Regions from separate parts of the Pantoea sp. SGAir0183 genome, predicted to be linked through region 2. Evidence: predicted binding sites of a transcription regulator. Region 2 holds the regulator's gene; each other region holds the start of a gene.
The links. Region 2 encodes CRP, which controls carbon source genes, mostly activating them, when cyclic AMP is high. Its sites were predicted from a motif close to ATGTGANNNNNNTCACAT; they were not measured.
Positions count from the first base shown of each region.

Region 1: a site for CRP is predicted at 1,845-1,862, ahead of deoC (deoxyribose-phosphate aldolase). Genes of this name have one in related genera too.
Region 3: a site for CRP is predicted at 2,656-2,673, ahead of glpT (glycerol-3-phosphate transporter). Genes of this name have one in related genera too.

Region 1 is NZ_CP028053.1:764,318-768,583, forward strand. It holds gene C1N59_RS03715 (patatin-like phospholipase family protein) at 1-938, shown strand, start outside; gene C1N59_RS03720 (TatD family hydrolase) at 935-1,708, shown strand; gene deoC (deoxyribose-phosphate aldolase) at 1,939-2,718, shown strand; gene deoA (thymidine phosphorylase) at 2,778-4,106, shown strand; gene deoB (phosphopentomutase) at 4,201-4,266, shown strand, end outside.
Region 2 is NZ_CP028053.1:411,550-415,815, forward strand. It holds gene C1N59_RS01875 (YccS/YhfK family putative transporter) at 1-1,115, opposite strand, end outside; gene crp (cAMP-activated global transcriptional regulator CRP) at 1,174-1,806, opposite strand; gene C1N59_RS01885 (OsmC family protein) at 2,109-2,513, shown strand; gene C1N59_RS01890 (phosphoribulokinase) at 2,543-3,412, opposite strand; gene C1N59_RS01895 (YheU family protein) at 3,474-3,692, opposite strand; gene C1N59_RS01900 (hydrolase) at 3,697-4,266, opposite strand, start outside.
Region 3 is NZ_CP028053.1:4,258,957-4,263,222, reverse strand. It holds gene pldB (lysophospholipase L2) at 1-237, shown strand, start outside; gene yigL (sugar/pyridoxal phosphate phosphatase YigL) at 292-1,092, shown strand; gene glpT (glycerol-3-phosphate transporter) at 1,134-2,474, opposite strand; gene C1N59_RS19820 (carboxylate/amino acid/amine transporter) at 2,832-3,695, shown strand; gene C1N59_RS19815 (YehS family protein) at 3,884-4,266, opposite strand, start outside.

The sequences.
Region 1 (4,266 bases), 350 kb from region 2:
TCACAGCAGGCGTTCTGGATGAGTTCCAGCGGGCAAAATTCAATCCCTTTCAGTTGCTGTTAGGCTCTTCTGCTGGTGCGCAGAACCTTTCCGCTTATGTCTGCGGCCAGCCGGGCTATGCACGTCGGGTAATTACCCGCTATACCACCAGTAAGCTGTTCTTTGACCCCGTGCGTTTCCTGCGCGGCGGTAATCTTATCGATCTCGACTGGTTAATTGATATCACCCGCAGCGAATTTCCGCTGGCCATGACCAGCGCCGAAACCTTGTTTGCTTCGGGGCGGCAATTTTACATGTGCGCCTGTCGCAGTGATGATTATGCCCCCAGTTACTTTGCCCCCACAGCCAGTAACTGGCTGGATATTATTAAGGCTTCCAGCGCCATTCCGGGCTTTTACCGTCTGGGCGTGGATTTGGAAGGCATAAGCTATCTGGATGGCGGCGTCAGCGATGCGATTCCCGTGCGCGAAGCGGCAAAACGCGGGGCCGATACCATTGTGGTCATCCGTACCGTGCCGTCGCAGATGTTCGATGTGCCCCGTTGGGTGACCCGTATGGAACGCTGGTTCAGCGGCGGGGCGCTGCAGCCAATGATCAAGATTCTGCACCATCACGAGCAGACCTATCGCGAAACCCAGCAGTTTATTGAAAAGCCGCCGGGCGATTTACGTATCATCGAAATCTTCCCGCCGCGCGTGTTAGCCAGTAACGCACTGGGCAGTCGTATTGCCGCGTTGAATCAGGATTACCATCTGGGGCGCCGCTGTGGTCGCTACTTTATTGCCACGCTGGGGCAATGGCTGAGCGATGCCGAGCCCCACACAGGGCTGGATATTGTGGTCCCTTCTGCGCCGGTGGCAAATGAGCCGGGGGATATCGCTCCGGTCATCCCGCTGACCGGCAACGATGGCACTTATGGCGAGGGTCCGCTGACATGAGGTTTGTTGATACCCACTGTCACTTTGATTTTCCGCCGTTTGTGGACGCGGCCGACGTCAGTCTGCGCCAGGCTGCGGACGCGGGCGTAGAAAAAATTATTGTGCCATCGGTCGAGGCAGGGCGCTTTGACCTTGTTTGCCAGTTAGCCCGGCAGCACCGCGCGTTATATGCCGCACTCGGCCTGCATCCGATTGTGACGGAGCAGCACGATGAGCAGCACCTCGCTCAGCTTGAAAGCCTGTTACAACAGCGGCCCCCAAAGCTGGTGGCCCTCGGTGAGATCGGCCTGGATCTGTATCGGGACGATCCGCAGTTTGATAAGCAAACCTGTTTCCTGGATGCGCAACTGAAGCTGGCGAAACGTTACGATCTGCCGGTGATCCTGCATTCGCGCCGCACGCACGATCAGCTGGCACTGCATCTGCGTCGTCAGGCTGTGCCACGGCGCGGCGTCGTACACGGTTTTGCCGGTAGCCTGCAGCAGGCGCAGGCGTTTATTAAGCTCGGCTATGCGATTGGCGTAGGCGGCACGATTACGTATCCCCGAGCCAGTAAAACCCGGCAGACGATTGCCCGTTTACCGCTCTCGTCGCTGCTGCTGGAAACCGATGCGCCTGATATGCCGCTGAACGGCTACCAGGGCCAGCCAAACCGGCCCGAGCGCGCCGTTTTAGTCTGGCAGGTGTTGTGTGAACTGCGTGACGAGCCGCCCGCCGAAATCGCCGACGCGTTATGGCACAACAGTCATGCGCTGTTTTCGCTCACATAATTCCCGCCGTCACATCATGTCCTGGTGAAATGTTATAATAGTAACATCCCTGTCGCTGTCTTATACTGGCTGCCTTGCGCCATACTTTGCAGATAATCTAAATTTCGCTGAGTATTTGCAGACGTTTCATACTTTTATGTGATTTGGTGCACAAAAAATGGCCGTTATCATTGTTAATATTATCACATTCAAGGGTGGGCGAACGTTTACCCGATGTTCTGGAGATCACCATGACCGATATTAAACAGCAGGCCCTGCGCGCCCTGAAACTGATGGATTTAACCACGCTGAACGAGGATGACACCGACGAGAAAGTGATCGCGCTCTGTCATCAGGCGAAATCTCCGGTGGGTAACACCGCTGCCATCTGTATTTATCCGCGTTTCATTCCCGTGGCGCGTAAAACGCTGCGTGAGCAGGGCACGCCTAACGTGCGCATTGCCACCGTAACCAACTTCCCGCATGGCAATGACGATATTGAGATTGCGCTGGCCGAAACCCGTGCCGCCATCGCTTACGGCGCTGATGAAGTGGATGTGGTTTTCCCTTATCGCGCGCTGATGGCAGGCAATGCGCAGGTCGGCTTTGATCTGGTCAAGGCCTGCAAAGCCGCCTGTGCGGAAGCCGGCGTTTTACTGAAGGTTATTATCGAAACCGGCGAACTGAAGCAGGAAGCGCTGATTCGTCAGGCCTCTGAAATTGCGATTGATGCCGGGGCTGACTTTATCAAAACCTCAACCGGTAAAGTGCCGGTCAACGCCACGCCGGAAGTGGCGCAGATCATGATGAGCGTCATTCGCGACAAAGGTGTGAAAGCGCAGGTTGGCTTCAAACCGGCAGGCGGCGTTCGCACCGCTGAAGATGCCGCTGTCTATCTGCAACTGGCGGATGACACGCTGGGTGCCGACTGGGCCGATGCCCGCCATTTCCGTTTTGGTGCCTCCAGCCTGCTGGCAAATCTGCTCAACACGCTTGGGCACAGCAGCGACACCAGCAAGTCGGGTTACTGATTCATCCGGGCGGCTCACGGCCGCCTCTTCTCCTCTTTCCCTGACGTAAGGGGGCGACATTGTACCTCGCACAAGAAATCATTCGAAAAAAACGTGACGGCCAGGCGCTGACTGAAGACGAAATTCGTTTCTTCATCAACGGGGTGCGCGATAACAGCGTGTCCGAAGGGCAAATTGCCGCACTGGCAATGACCATCTATTTCCACGATATGTCACTGCCGGAGCGCGTTGCGCTGACCATGGCGATGCGGGATTCCGGCACCGTCCTGAACTGGGCTTCACTGAATCTGAACGGGCCGGTGGTCGACAAGCACTCCACGGGCGGCGTGGGCGATGTGACCTCGCTGATGCTCGGACCCATGGTGGCGGCCTGTGGCGGCTATATCCCGATGATCTCCGGACGCGGACTGGGCCATACCGGCGGTACGCTGGATAAGCTGGAGGCGATTCCCGGTTTTGACATTTTCCCCAGCGATGACCATTTCCGCCAGACCATCAAGCAGGTTGGTGTGGCCATCATCGGGCAAACTAACTCGCTGGCACCGGCGGATAAACGTTTTTACGCGACCCGCGATATCACCGCCACCGTGGATTCCATTCCGCTGATTACCGCTTCGATCCTGGCAAAAAAACTGGCCGAAGGCCTGGATGCGCTGGTGATGGATGTCAAAGTCGGCTCCGGCGCCTTTATGCCGACCTGGGAAGCCTCTGAGAGTCTGGCGCAGGCCATTGTGGGCGTGGCGAATGGCGCGGGCTGCCGTACCACGGCGCTGCTAACAGATATGAATCAGGTCCTGGCTTCTTCGGCGGGCAATGCCCTGGAAGTGCGCGAAGCCGTGCGCTTCCTGACGGGTGAGCAGCGCAATCCGCGCCTGCTGGACGTGACGCTGGCCCTGTGCAGCGAAATGCTGATTTCCGGCAAACTGGCGGCTAACGAAACCGACGCCCGTGAACAACTTCTCGCCGTGCTGGATAACGGCAAAGCCGCAGAGGTATTTGCCCGCATGGTGGCAGCACAACGTGGCCCAACCGATTTCGTTGAGCGCTACGACAGCTACCTCACAGCCCCTGTGATGAGCAAAGCGGTTTATGCCGATGGCGCAGGTTACGTCACGCAGATGGATACCCGCGCGTTAGGCATGGCGGTGGTTGCGATGGGCGGTGGACGTCAGCGCGCCAGCGACGCCATTGATTACAGCGTGGGCTTAAGCGACATGATCACGCTGGGCGAGCGGGTGGACGCTTCACGCCCGCTGGCGGTTATTCATGCCAGCAGCGAAGCGCACTGGCAGCAGGCCGCCGCCGCTGTCAAAGCGGCCATCACTCTGGGGGACAGCGCCCCGGCGACCACACCGGTGGTTTATCGCCGTGTGACTGAAGCGGGATAACGCGGATAACAGACTGTATACCGGAGACGATTCGGGTATACTGATCTGATCGCTTTTTTTTGACTTGTCGCGCGCGTTAGCGCAGGAGACTGGCATGAAACGTGCTTTTATTATGGTGCTGGATTCCTTTGGAATCGGCGCCAGCAAAGATGCCGACAAA
Region 2 (4,266 bases):
ACAGAAAAACGTCCGGCCGTGCGCAGGGCAGAAGAGCGCAGCGAGAGATAGCTTCTGAGTGCGGGCAGAAGCGGTAAACGGCGCTGGCGATCCGCCATCAAATCACGCTGATAAAGGGGCTTTTGTGTACGCAGTACCCGTGCGATGCGGCTGAAGTGATAAAGGCAAAAATTTCCTACCGGATTGTCCGGGTGCTGACGGGCGATTTTTTCCAGTGCCCCCAGCTGCTTGTCCATATCAAAGCGACTGGACAGTTGGTGGTACAGGATGTTGTCTGCCAGCTCACGTAAACGGGCGGAAATGGTTTTCGCATTCCAGCGAATCACGGCCTCAGCATGGCTTTGTTCTACCAGTTTTTGCACTTCTTCTGGCTGATGCAGGCTGACAGAAATGTGTTCCTGTAAATCCAGTGCGACCTGAAAAGCGCGGGTCAGTCGCTTATGACTGTGATCGCGGCTGGCGGACAGCATATGCATCTGCTGATAACAGGTGTTGATGAGGTCGATTGCTTTTTGTTGCCGCGCCAGCAACGGTGGTAGCGCCTTCTCCGGATCGGTAAGTTGCGTCAACAAGGTGTACTTGGCGTCACAATAGTTCGCCAGTTCGCGGTAAATCAGACTCAGGCTTTCACGCATTGGCTGCTCTTTCCACAGCCAAAACCAGAACCAGTTAAACAGGCCATACCACAGCGTACCGCCGATGTAGAGCAGGGGCGGTACGTAAATGGGCATGCGGCCAATCAGGCTGGTGGTAAATATCGCTGCGATCAGTGTGGCAGGGAGTAACCGTGCGTGCAGTGGGCTGATTTCACCTGTCACGCCCAGCAGCAAAGGCAGAGCGAAAAGAATAAGCGGTAAGGGCACGTCTTTAAACAGAAGCCACTGCATCAGTAAGCTACCCAGGGCAAACAGGCTGCCGCCGACAATCAGGCGTTTAAAGAAGCGTTTGTGGGGTGTATCCAGACCGGCAATATTGCAGCAGGCAGGCACCAATGAGAACAGCAATCCTTTTTGCAGATCGCCAAACAGCCAGCCGAGCGCGACGGGGAGACACAACACCAGTGTCTGGCGCAGGGCATAGTTAACTTCAGGGTGATAAATTATTCTTCGCCACATCGGCTCAACGCAAATAATTCACGGCATAACGTTGCCATTATGCCGTGAAGAATAAAGCTTAGCGCGTGCCGTAAACAACAATTGTTTTGCCGTGTGCGGAGATCAGATTCTGGTCTTCCAGCATCTTCAAAATACGTCCCACGGTTTCACGTGAACATCCCACGATTTGGCCAATTTCCTGACGCGTAATTTTAATTTGCATGCCGTCAGGATGCGTCATGGCATCCGGCTGTTTCGCCAGGTTGAGCAACGTCTGCGCAATGCGACCGGTGACATCAAGGAACGCGAGGTTGCCCACTTTTTCCGATGTGACCTGCAGACGGCGCGCCATTTGCGAGGAGAGGCGCATGAGGATGTCCGGATTCACCTGAATCAGCTGACGGAATTTTTTGTAGGAAATCTCTGCCACTTCGCACGCGGTTTTCGCACGTACCCAGGCGCTGCGCTCCTGACCTTCTTCGAACAGGCCAAGCTCACCAATAAAGTCGCCCTGATTCAGATAGGACAGAATCATCTCCTTGCCTTCTTCATCCTTAATCAGTACCGCAACGGAACCTTTAACGATGTAGTAAAGCGTTTCCGCCTTTTCACCTTGATGAATGAGCGTACTTTTGGATGGATACTTGTGAATATGGCAATGGGACAGGAACCATTCAAGTGTAGGGTCTGTTTGCGGTTTGCCGAGAACCATTCGCTATTATCCTCTGTTGTAATCGTGCCCAAAATACAGGGCTCTGTTTCCCTGCCAGGCGATGTAAGCGTTAAGCGTCTTTCCATTCAGGAAATTATTCGGGCTGCATTCGGCGCAGTGCGCATCATTCTTCCCGGCTTCGTCTTCGGATGACGAAAAATATTTTCAGCTCTGTTTGTAGCACAGCTTACGTCGACTGTCTTGTGTTGTCTCGCTTCAGCAAGATGGCGTTTTCTCTGGATTGCTGTTTCCCAGGCAAAAGCGTACGCTGAGCCAAAACAGGGTATTCTGAGGTCAAAATTATGCAGGCACGCGTCAAATGGGTTGAAGGGTTAACATTCCTGGGGGAATCATCGTCCGGCCATCAGGTACTGATGGATGGCAATTCTGGCGATAAAGCGCCGAGCCCTATGGAGATGGTGCTGATGGCGGCAGGGGGATGCAGCGCCATTGACGTTGTGTCAATTTTGCAAAAAGGCCGCAACGATGTGGTTGATTGCGAAGTGAAACTATTGTCTGAACGTCGGGAAGAAGCCCCCCGCATCTTTACCCATATCAATCTGCATTTTATCGTCAGCGGCAACGCACTTTCGGATAAAGCCGTGGCACGCGCTGTCGATCTGTCAGCGGAAAAATATTGCTCTGTCGCCATCATGTTAGGCAAAGGCGTCAACATTACCCACAGCTACGAAGTGATCGCGCTGTAATCTCACAGAGGCCAGGCTGGCCTCTGTGGTTATTCAATCCGTTTCCCTTCCATGAGCCGTTTTACTAACGGCGCCATAATTAACTCCATCGCCAGTCCCATTTTGCCGCCGGGTACCACCAGCGTGTTGATATTGGAAATAAACGATCCCTGCAGCATGGCCAGCAGATAGGGAAAATCAATGTCTTCCAGCCCCTGAAAGTGGATAACCACAAAGCTTTCATCCAGCGAAGGGATGGTGCGCGCGGCAAAGGGATTAGAGGTATCCACCGTGGGGACGCGCTGAAAGTTAATATGGGTTCGTGAAAACTGCGGCGTAATGAAATTGATGTAATCTTCCATGGAACGCACTACCGAATCCATCACCGCTTCGCGTGAATGGCCACGCTCGCTGGTATCGCGCACCAGTTTCTGAATCCACTCCAGGTTGACGATGGGCACGACGCCGACCAGCAAATCGACTTTTTCCGCCACATTGTGTTGTGCAGTCACCACGCCGCCGTGCAAGCCTTCATAAAACAGCACATCCATATCCGGAGGTAACGGTTGCCAGGGCGTGAAGGTGCCGGGAACCTGGTTCCAGGGAACGGCTTCATCATAGGTGTGCAGATACTTACGCGACTGGCCCTTACCGTGTTCGCCGTATTCGATGAACGTTTGCTCCAGCAGGCCAAAATCATTCGCCTCCGGGCCAAAGTAGCTGATATGTCGCCCCAGATCGCGCGCTTTTCGGATAGCCATGTCCATTTCGGGTCGGGTAAAGCGGTGAAAACTGTCCCCTTCCAGTTCGGCAGCGTGCAAACCGAGTTGCTGAAAAATTTTACGGAACGCCAGGCTGGTGGTGGTGGTTCCCGCACCGCTGGAGCCCGTTACCGCGATAATCGGATGGCGTGCAGACATAGTTGAAGTCCCTGTGACGTCGGGCGATGAGCATTGTTAGCACGATTTTCCGTTCGTTGCATCAGCCACGAAACTCGCTTTTGCGCATGATGTTGACCGACTCGTGCAGTTCCGACCATACCAGAACGACCTCGCCGTGCTCCAGCTGACGACGCACATCGGCGACTTTTTCCGTCAGGCTGAGCTCCTGCTCGCCGTAATCCGTGCCTTCACGCAAAACAAACGCTTCGATAAGATTTTCAAGGGTTTCGGGAGAAACCTGTTCCCAGGGAATAATCACAGAGTCAGTTATCCAGATAAGAGGAAATCCACTGTGGCACGCGCTGCTCCAGCCACAACCGAGGCTGACGCAGGGTGCCACTGACGAAACCAACATGCCCACCCTGCTGTGTCAGCTGATAGGTAATAGTGGCAGATAATTGCGCAGGCTGCGGGATCACCTCATCGCTCATGAACGGGTCATCTTTTGCATGGATGATGAGCAGCGGTTTTGTCACGAACTTAAGGCGCGGCATAGCGCTGGCGCGACGGTAATAATCCGTGGCGTCGGCAAAACCATGCGCCCGGGCCGTGATCGCGTCGTCAAAGTCCCGCAGACGGCGCAGGGCGTTAAGCTGAATGAGGTTCACCGGCAACGTGTCGGGCCAGGCCCGCAGTTTACGCTGGGCATTCTTTTTTAACTGGCTTAACAGGTAACGCTGATAAACCTGTGAAAAGCCGCGCTCCAGTCGGGCGCTGCAGGGTTCCAGCATCAGGGGCGCAGACACAATCACGCCCGCGTCAATCAGGGCTTCATCACCTTGCTGGCCTAACAGGCAACCGAGCATATTCCCGCCCAGCGAGAAGCCGACAGC
Region 3 (4,266 bases), 520 kb from region 2:
AGCCAGGTGGATAACATTACGACTCCGTTGCTGGTGCTGCAGGCCAGTGAAGACAGCGTGGTGGATAATCGCTCGCAGGATCTGTTTTGTGACGCGATGGCGGCAGCCGGTCACCCCTGTCAGGGCCGGACACCGCAGGTTATCAGCGGCGCGCGCCACGAGATCCTGTTTGAAAAGGACAGCATGCGCGCCGAAGCGCTCAATACCATCGTCGATTTCTTTTTATCGCAGCATTAGTTCGCAATTTACATTACCGGCTACGGCCAACCGACACCGATACCCGAGGTTTTCATGTACCACATTGTTGTGTCCGATCTGGATGGCACACTGCTTTCTCCCGAACATCGCCTGACCGCCAATGCGCGCGAAACGCTTCAGCAACTGGTCGCGCAGGGCATTCACTTTATTTTTGCCACAGGCCGTCATCACATCGATGTCGGGCAAATGCGTGACAAGCTGGGGATTCCGGCTTACATGATTACGTCAAACGGCGCGCGCGTTCACAATCCGGCAGGGGAGCTGGTTTTTAGCCACAATCTGGACGCGGACATCGCCCACGATCTGTTTGGTCTGCAGTATCATCATCCGGACGTGCTGACGCATGTTTATCGCGACGATGAGTGGTTTGTCAGCCGCTGCAGTCCGGCGGAGAAGGATTATTTTCGCGAGTCCGATTTTCACTATCAGGTTTATGAGCCGGGCATGCTGCCGACGGATGGCATCAGCAAAGTCTTTTTTACCTGTGAAGAACCGGAACACCTTGTCCCTATGGAGCAGGCCATCGAAGCACGCTGGGGCGACAGGGTTAACGTGAGTTTTTCGCTGCCGACCTGCCTCGAAGTGATGGCAGGCGGCGTGTCAAAAGGCCATGCCCTGGAAGCGGTGGCAAAACAGTTAGGCTTTACGCTTAAAGACTGTATTGCGTTTGGTGATGGTATGAATGATGTCGAAATGCTGAGTATGGCAGGCAAAGGCTGCATTATGGCTAACGCCCATCAGCGTCTGAAAGACACCTTACCTGAACTGGAAGTGATTGGCAGTAATGCCCAGGATGCCGTCCCGGAGACGCTGAGAACACTCTATCTGTCGTAATCCGAAAAGAAGGCCGGTAAGCCGGCCTTCTGGCAAATCCGTTATGCCCTTTTTTGCTTATGCCGGTGCTCACTGATCATGGTTAACAGCAGCAGCACTACCGCCATAACGGCGCCGGCAATCATCACGATGAATCCGCCATCCCAGCCGAAATAATCGACGGTATAACCCACAATGGCGCTGGCCGCGACTGAGCCACCCAGATAACCGAACAGCCCCGTAAACCCGGCAGCCGTGCCAGCCGCTTTTTTGGGTGCCAGCTCCAGCGCATGCAGACCAATGAGCATTACCGGTCCATAAATCAGAAAGCCAATCGCGATCATGCAGGCCATGTCCACACCGGGATTGCCCGGCGGATTTAGCCAGTAGATGACGGTAGCAGCGGTAACCAGCGTCATAAAAAACACCCCTGTCGCACCACGGTTGCCGCGAAAGACCTTGTCTGACATCCAGCCGCACAACAGCGTACCGGGAATGCCCGCATACTCATAAAAGAAGTAGGTCCAGGAGGACTTATCAAGCGTGAAATGCTTTACTTCTTTCAGGTAGGTCGGTGACCAGTCGAGGATGCCGTAACGCAGCAGGTAGACAAACACATTTGCCAGAGCGATGTACCACAGCAGTTTGTTGGGCAGGACATACTTCATAAAGATTTGTCTGGCAGTGAACTCTTCCTCATGACTTTCGTTGTAATCCACCGGATAGTCGTTTTTATAGGCCTCAATCGGCGGTAATCCACAAGATTGCGGCGTATCGCGCATCAGGGCAAAGGCCAGAATCGCAATGGCGATCGCCCCGAAGGCGGGCATATATAGCGCGGCTTTCCAGTCGTTGAACCACGCCATCCCCAGCAGAAACAGCAGGGGCGGAATCCCGCCGCCGACGTTATGCGCACAGTTCCACACAGAAACGATGCCGCCGCGCTCCTTTTGTGACCACCAGTGGACCATAGTGCGTCCGCAGGGCGGCCAGCCCATTCCCTGAAACCAGCCACAGATGAACAGCAGTACGAACATCACCATAATGCTGGAGGTTGCCCAGGGCACAAACCCCATAATCAGCATTACAGCAGCCGCCAGCGTTAAGCCGGCAGGTAAGAAGACCCGTGGATTCGACCGGTCTGACACCGAACCCATAATAAATTTGGAAAAGCCATAGGCGATGGAGATGCCTGAAAGCGCAAAACCCAGATCGCCGCGTGAGAAGCCTTGTTCAACCAGGTAGGGCATCGCCAGGGCGAAATTCTTTCGAACCAGATAGTAGGCCGCATAGCCAACGAAAATTCCGATAAAGATTTGCCAGCGCAGGCGACGGTAGCGTGGATCGATACGATGATCTTCGACCCGGGGCTGGTGTGGTGCAGGTTTAAAAATACTCAACATAGCGGCGGCCCTCCAGGGCGCATTATGATTTTGATTCCCGGCAGGTTGGGCAAAACTCAAGAAAACGGCGATCGGGATGCGCCATTTCGCGCAGAGAATAGACAGAGATACATGGCTTTACTGTGATGAATGACAAATATGTTACAGATTTATGACAATCTGGCGCAAAAAGCTCAGGCCGATGCGCTGATGCGCACATTTTTCTGCTGACAGGATATGCCCGATGAGAAGATAAAAAGCCTGACCGGCAGATTAATGCGTAACTGCCTGGTTAATGCACAGATGTCAACCAGATAAATCTCCCTGCTGTGCGGACATTGTTTACACTGTCGCTCTGTTTATTTCGGGGTTGTTACCGTGCTTTTATTGATTGTTACTACCATTCTGTGGGCTTTTTCATTCAGCCTGATTGGCGAGTATCTTGCCGGTCAGGTTGACAGCTGGTTTTCGGTGCTGATGCGCCTGGCGCTGGCGGCCGTGGTATTTTTGCCTTTCCTGCGCTGGCGCGGCTATCGCCCCTCTACGCTCCTGCTGTATATGCTGGTAGGCATGCTGCAACTGGGCATCATGTATTTACTGAGTTTCGAAGCCTATCTCTATCTGAGCGTGTCTGAATTCCTGCTGTTTACCGTGATGACGCCGCTGTACGTCACGTTGATCTACGACGTGATCAGTCGACGGCCTCTGCGCGCAGGGTACATTTTCAGTGCGTTGCTGGCTGTGGCGGGCGCGGCAATCATTCGTTATGACAAAGTCAGCGATAACTTCTGGTTCGGCCTGTTGCTGGTACAGTTAGCCAATATTTGCTTTGCAGCAGGTATGGTGGGCTACAAACGTTTGCAGGAAACCCGTCCTGTGCCGCAGCACACGGCCTTTTCGTGGTTCTATCTGGGCGCGGTGCTGATTGCGGTGGTGGCCTGGGCCGTCTGGGGCAACCCGCATAAACTCCCGACCACCTCACTGCAGTGGGGCATTCTGGTCTGGCTGGGCGTGGTGGCGTCCGGACTGGGTTACTTTATGTGGAACTACGGTGCTACGCAGGTCGATGCTGGCACGTTGGGCATCATGAACAACATGCATGTGCCGGCAGGCTTGCTGGTCAACCTGGCGATATGGCAGCAAAAGCCACACTGGCCAAGCTTTATTGCCGGTGCGCTCGTGATAGTAGCGTCCTTGTGGGTCCATAAGCGCTGGGTGGTCGGTAAGAACAATCAACAGTGAAGAAACAAGGCATCGCCGCGCATCGACGCCAAAAGTAGCAGGCCGCTCAGTCTGTTGCGATCCCATGGCGGACGGGGCGCGCGTCGGCAGAAGGCGAGCAAGACGACGTCTGCTCGCCCGGCAGAGCGGACCGCATTGTTATCCCGGTGCGCTTTCTCCGGCGGGACGAGCGTAAGTCGGCGGCTGGTTTAAGCGGGCTTAACTGGCGCAGGGCGATGAATCATCGTCAGCCCCTTGAGGAAATTACGCAGAATCTGGTCACCGCATTCACGATAGTTTTTGTGATCCGGTTTACGGAAGATCGCGCCAATCTCTGCCTGAGACACGGTGAAGTTGGCTTTTTTCAGGATATCAGGGATGTCGGTCGTTTTCAGGTCAAATGCAATACGCAGCTTTTTCATGAAAATGTTGTTATTCATCTTACGCTCGATGGAAGGCGCAGGGGCATCCTCACTTTTCCCACGGCGATGAAAGATTAAGCCATTCAGGAAATAGCCCATCAGGACATCGGGGCAGGGGCGAAATGCCGCATCCTCATCTTTTTTCAGCCAACTGGTGATATCGGCCTGAG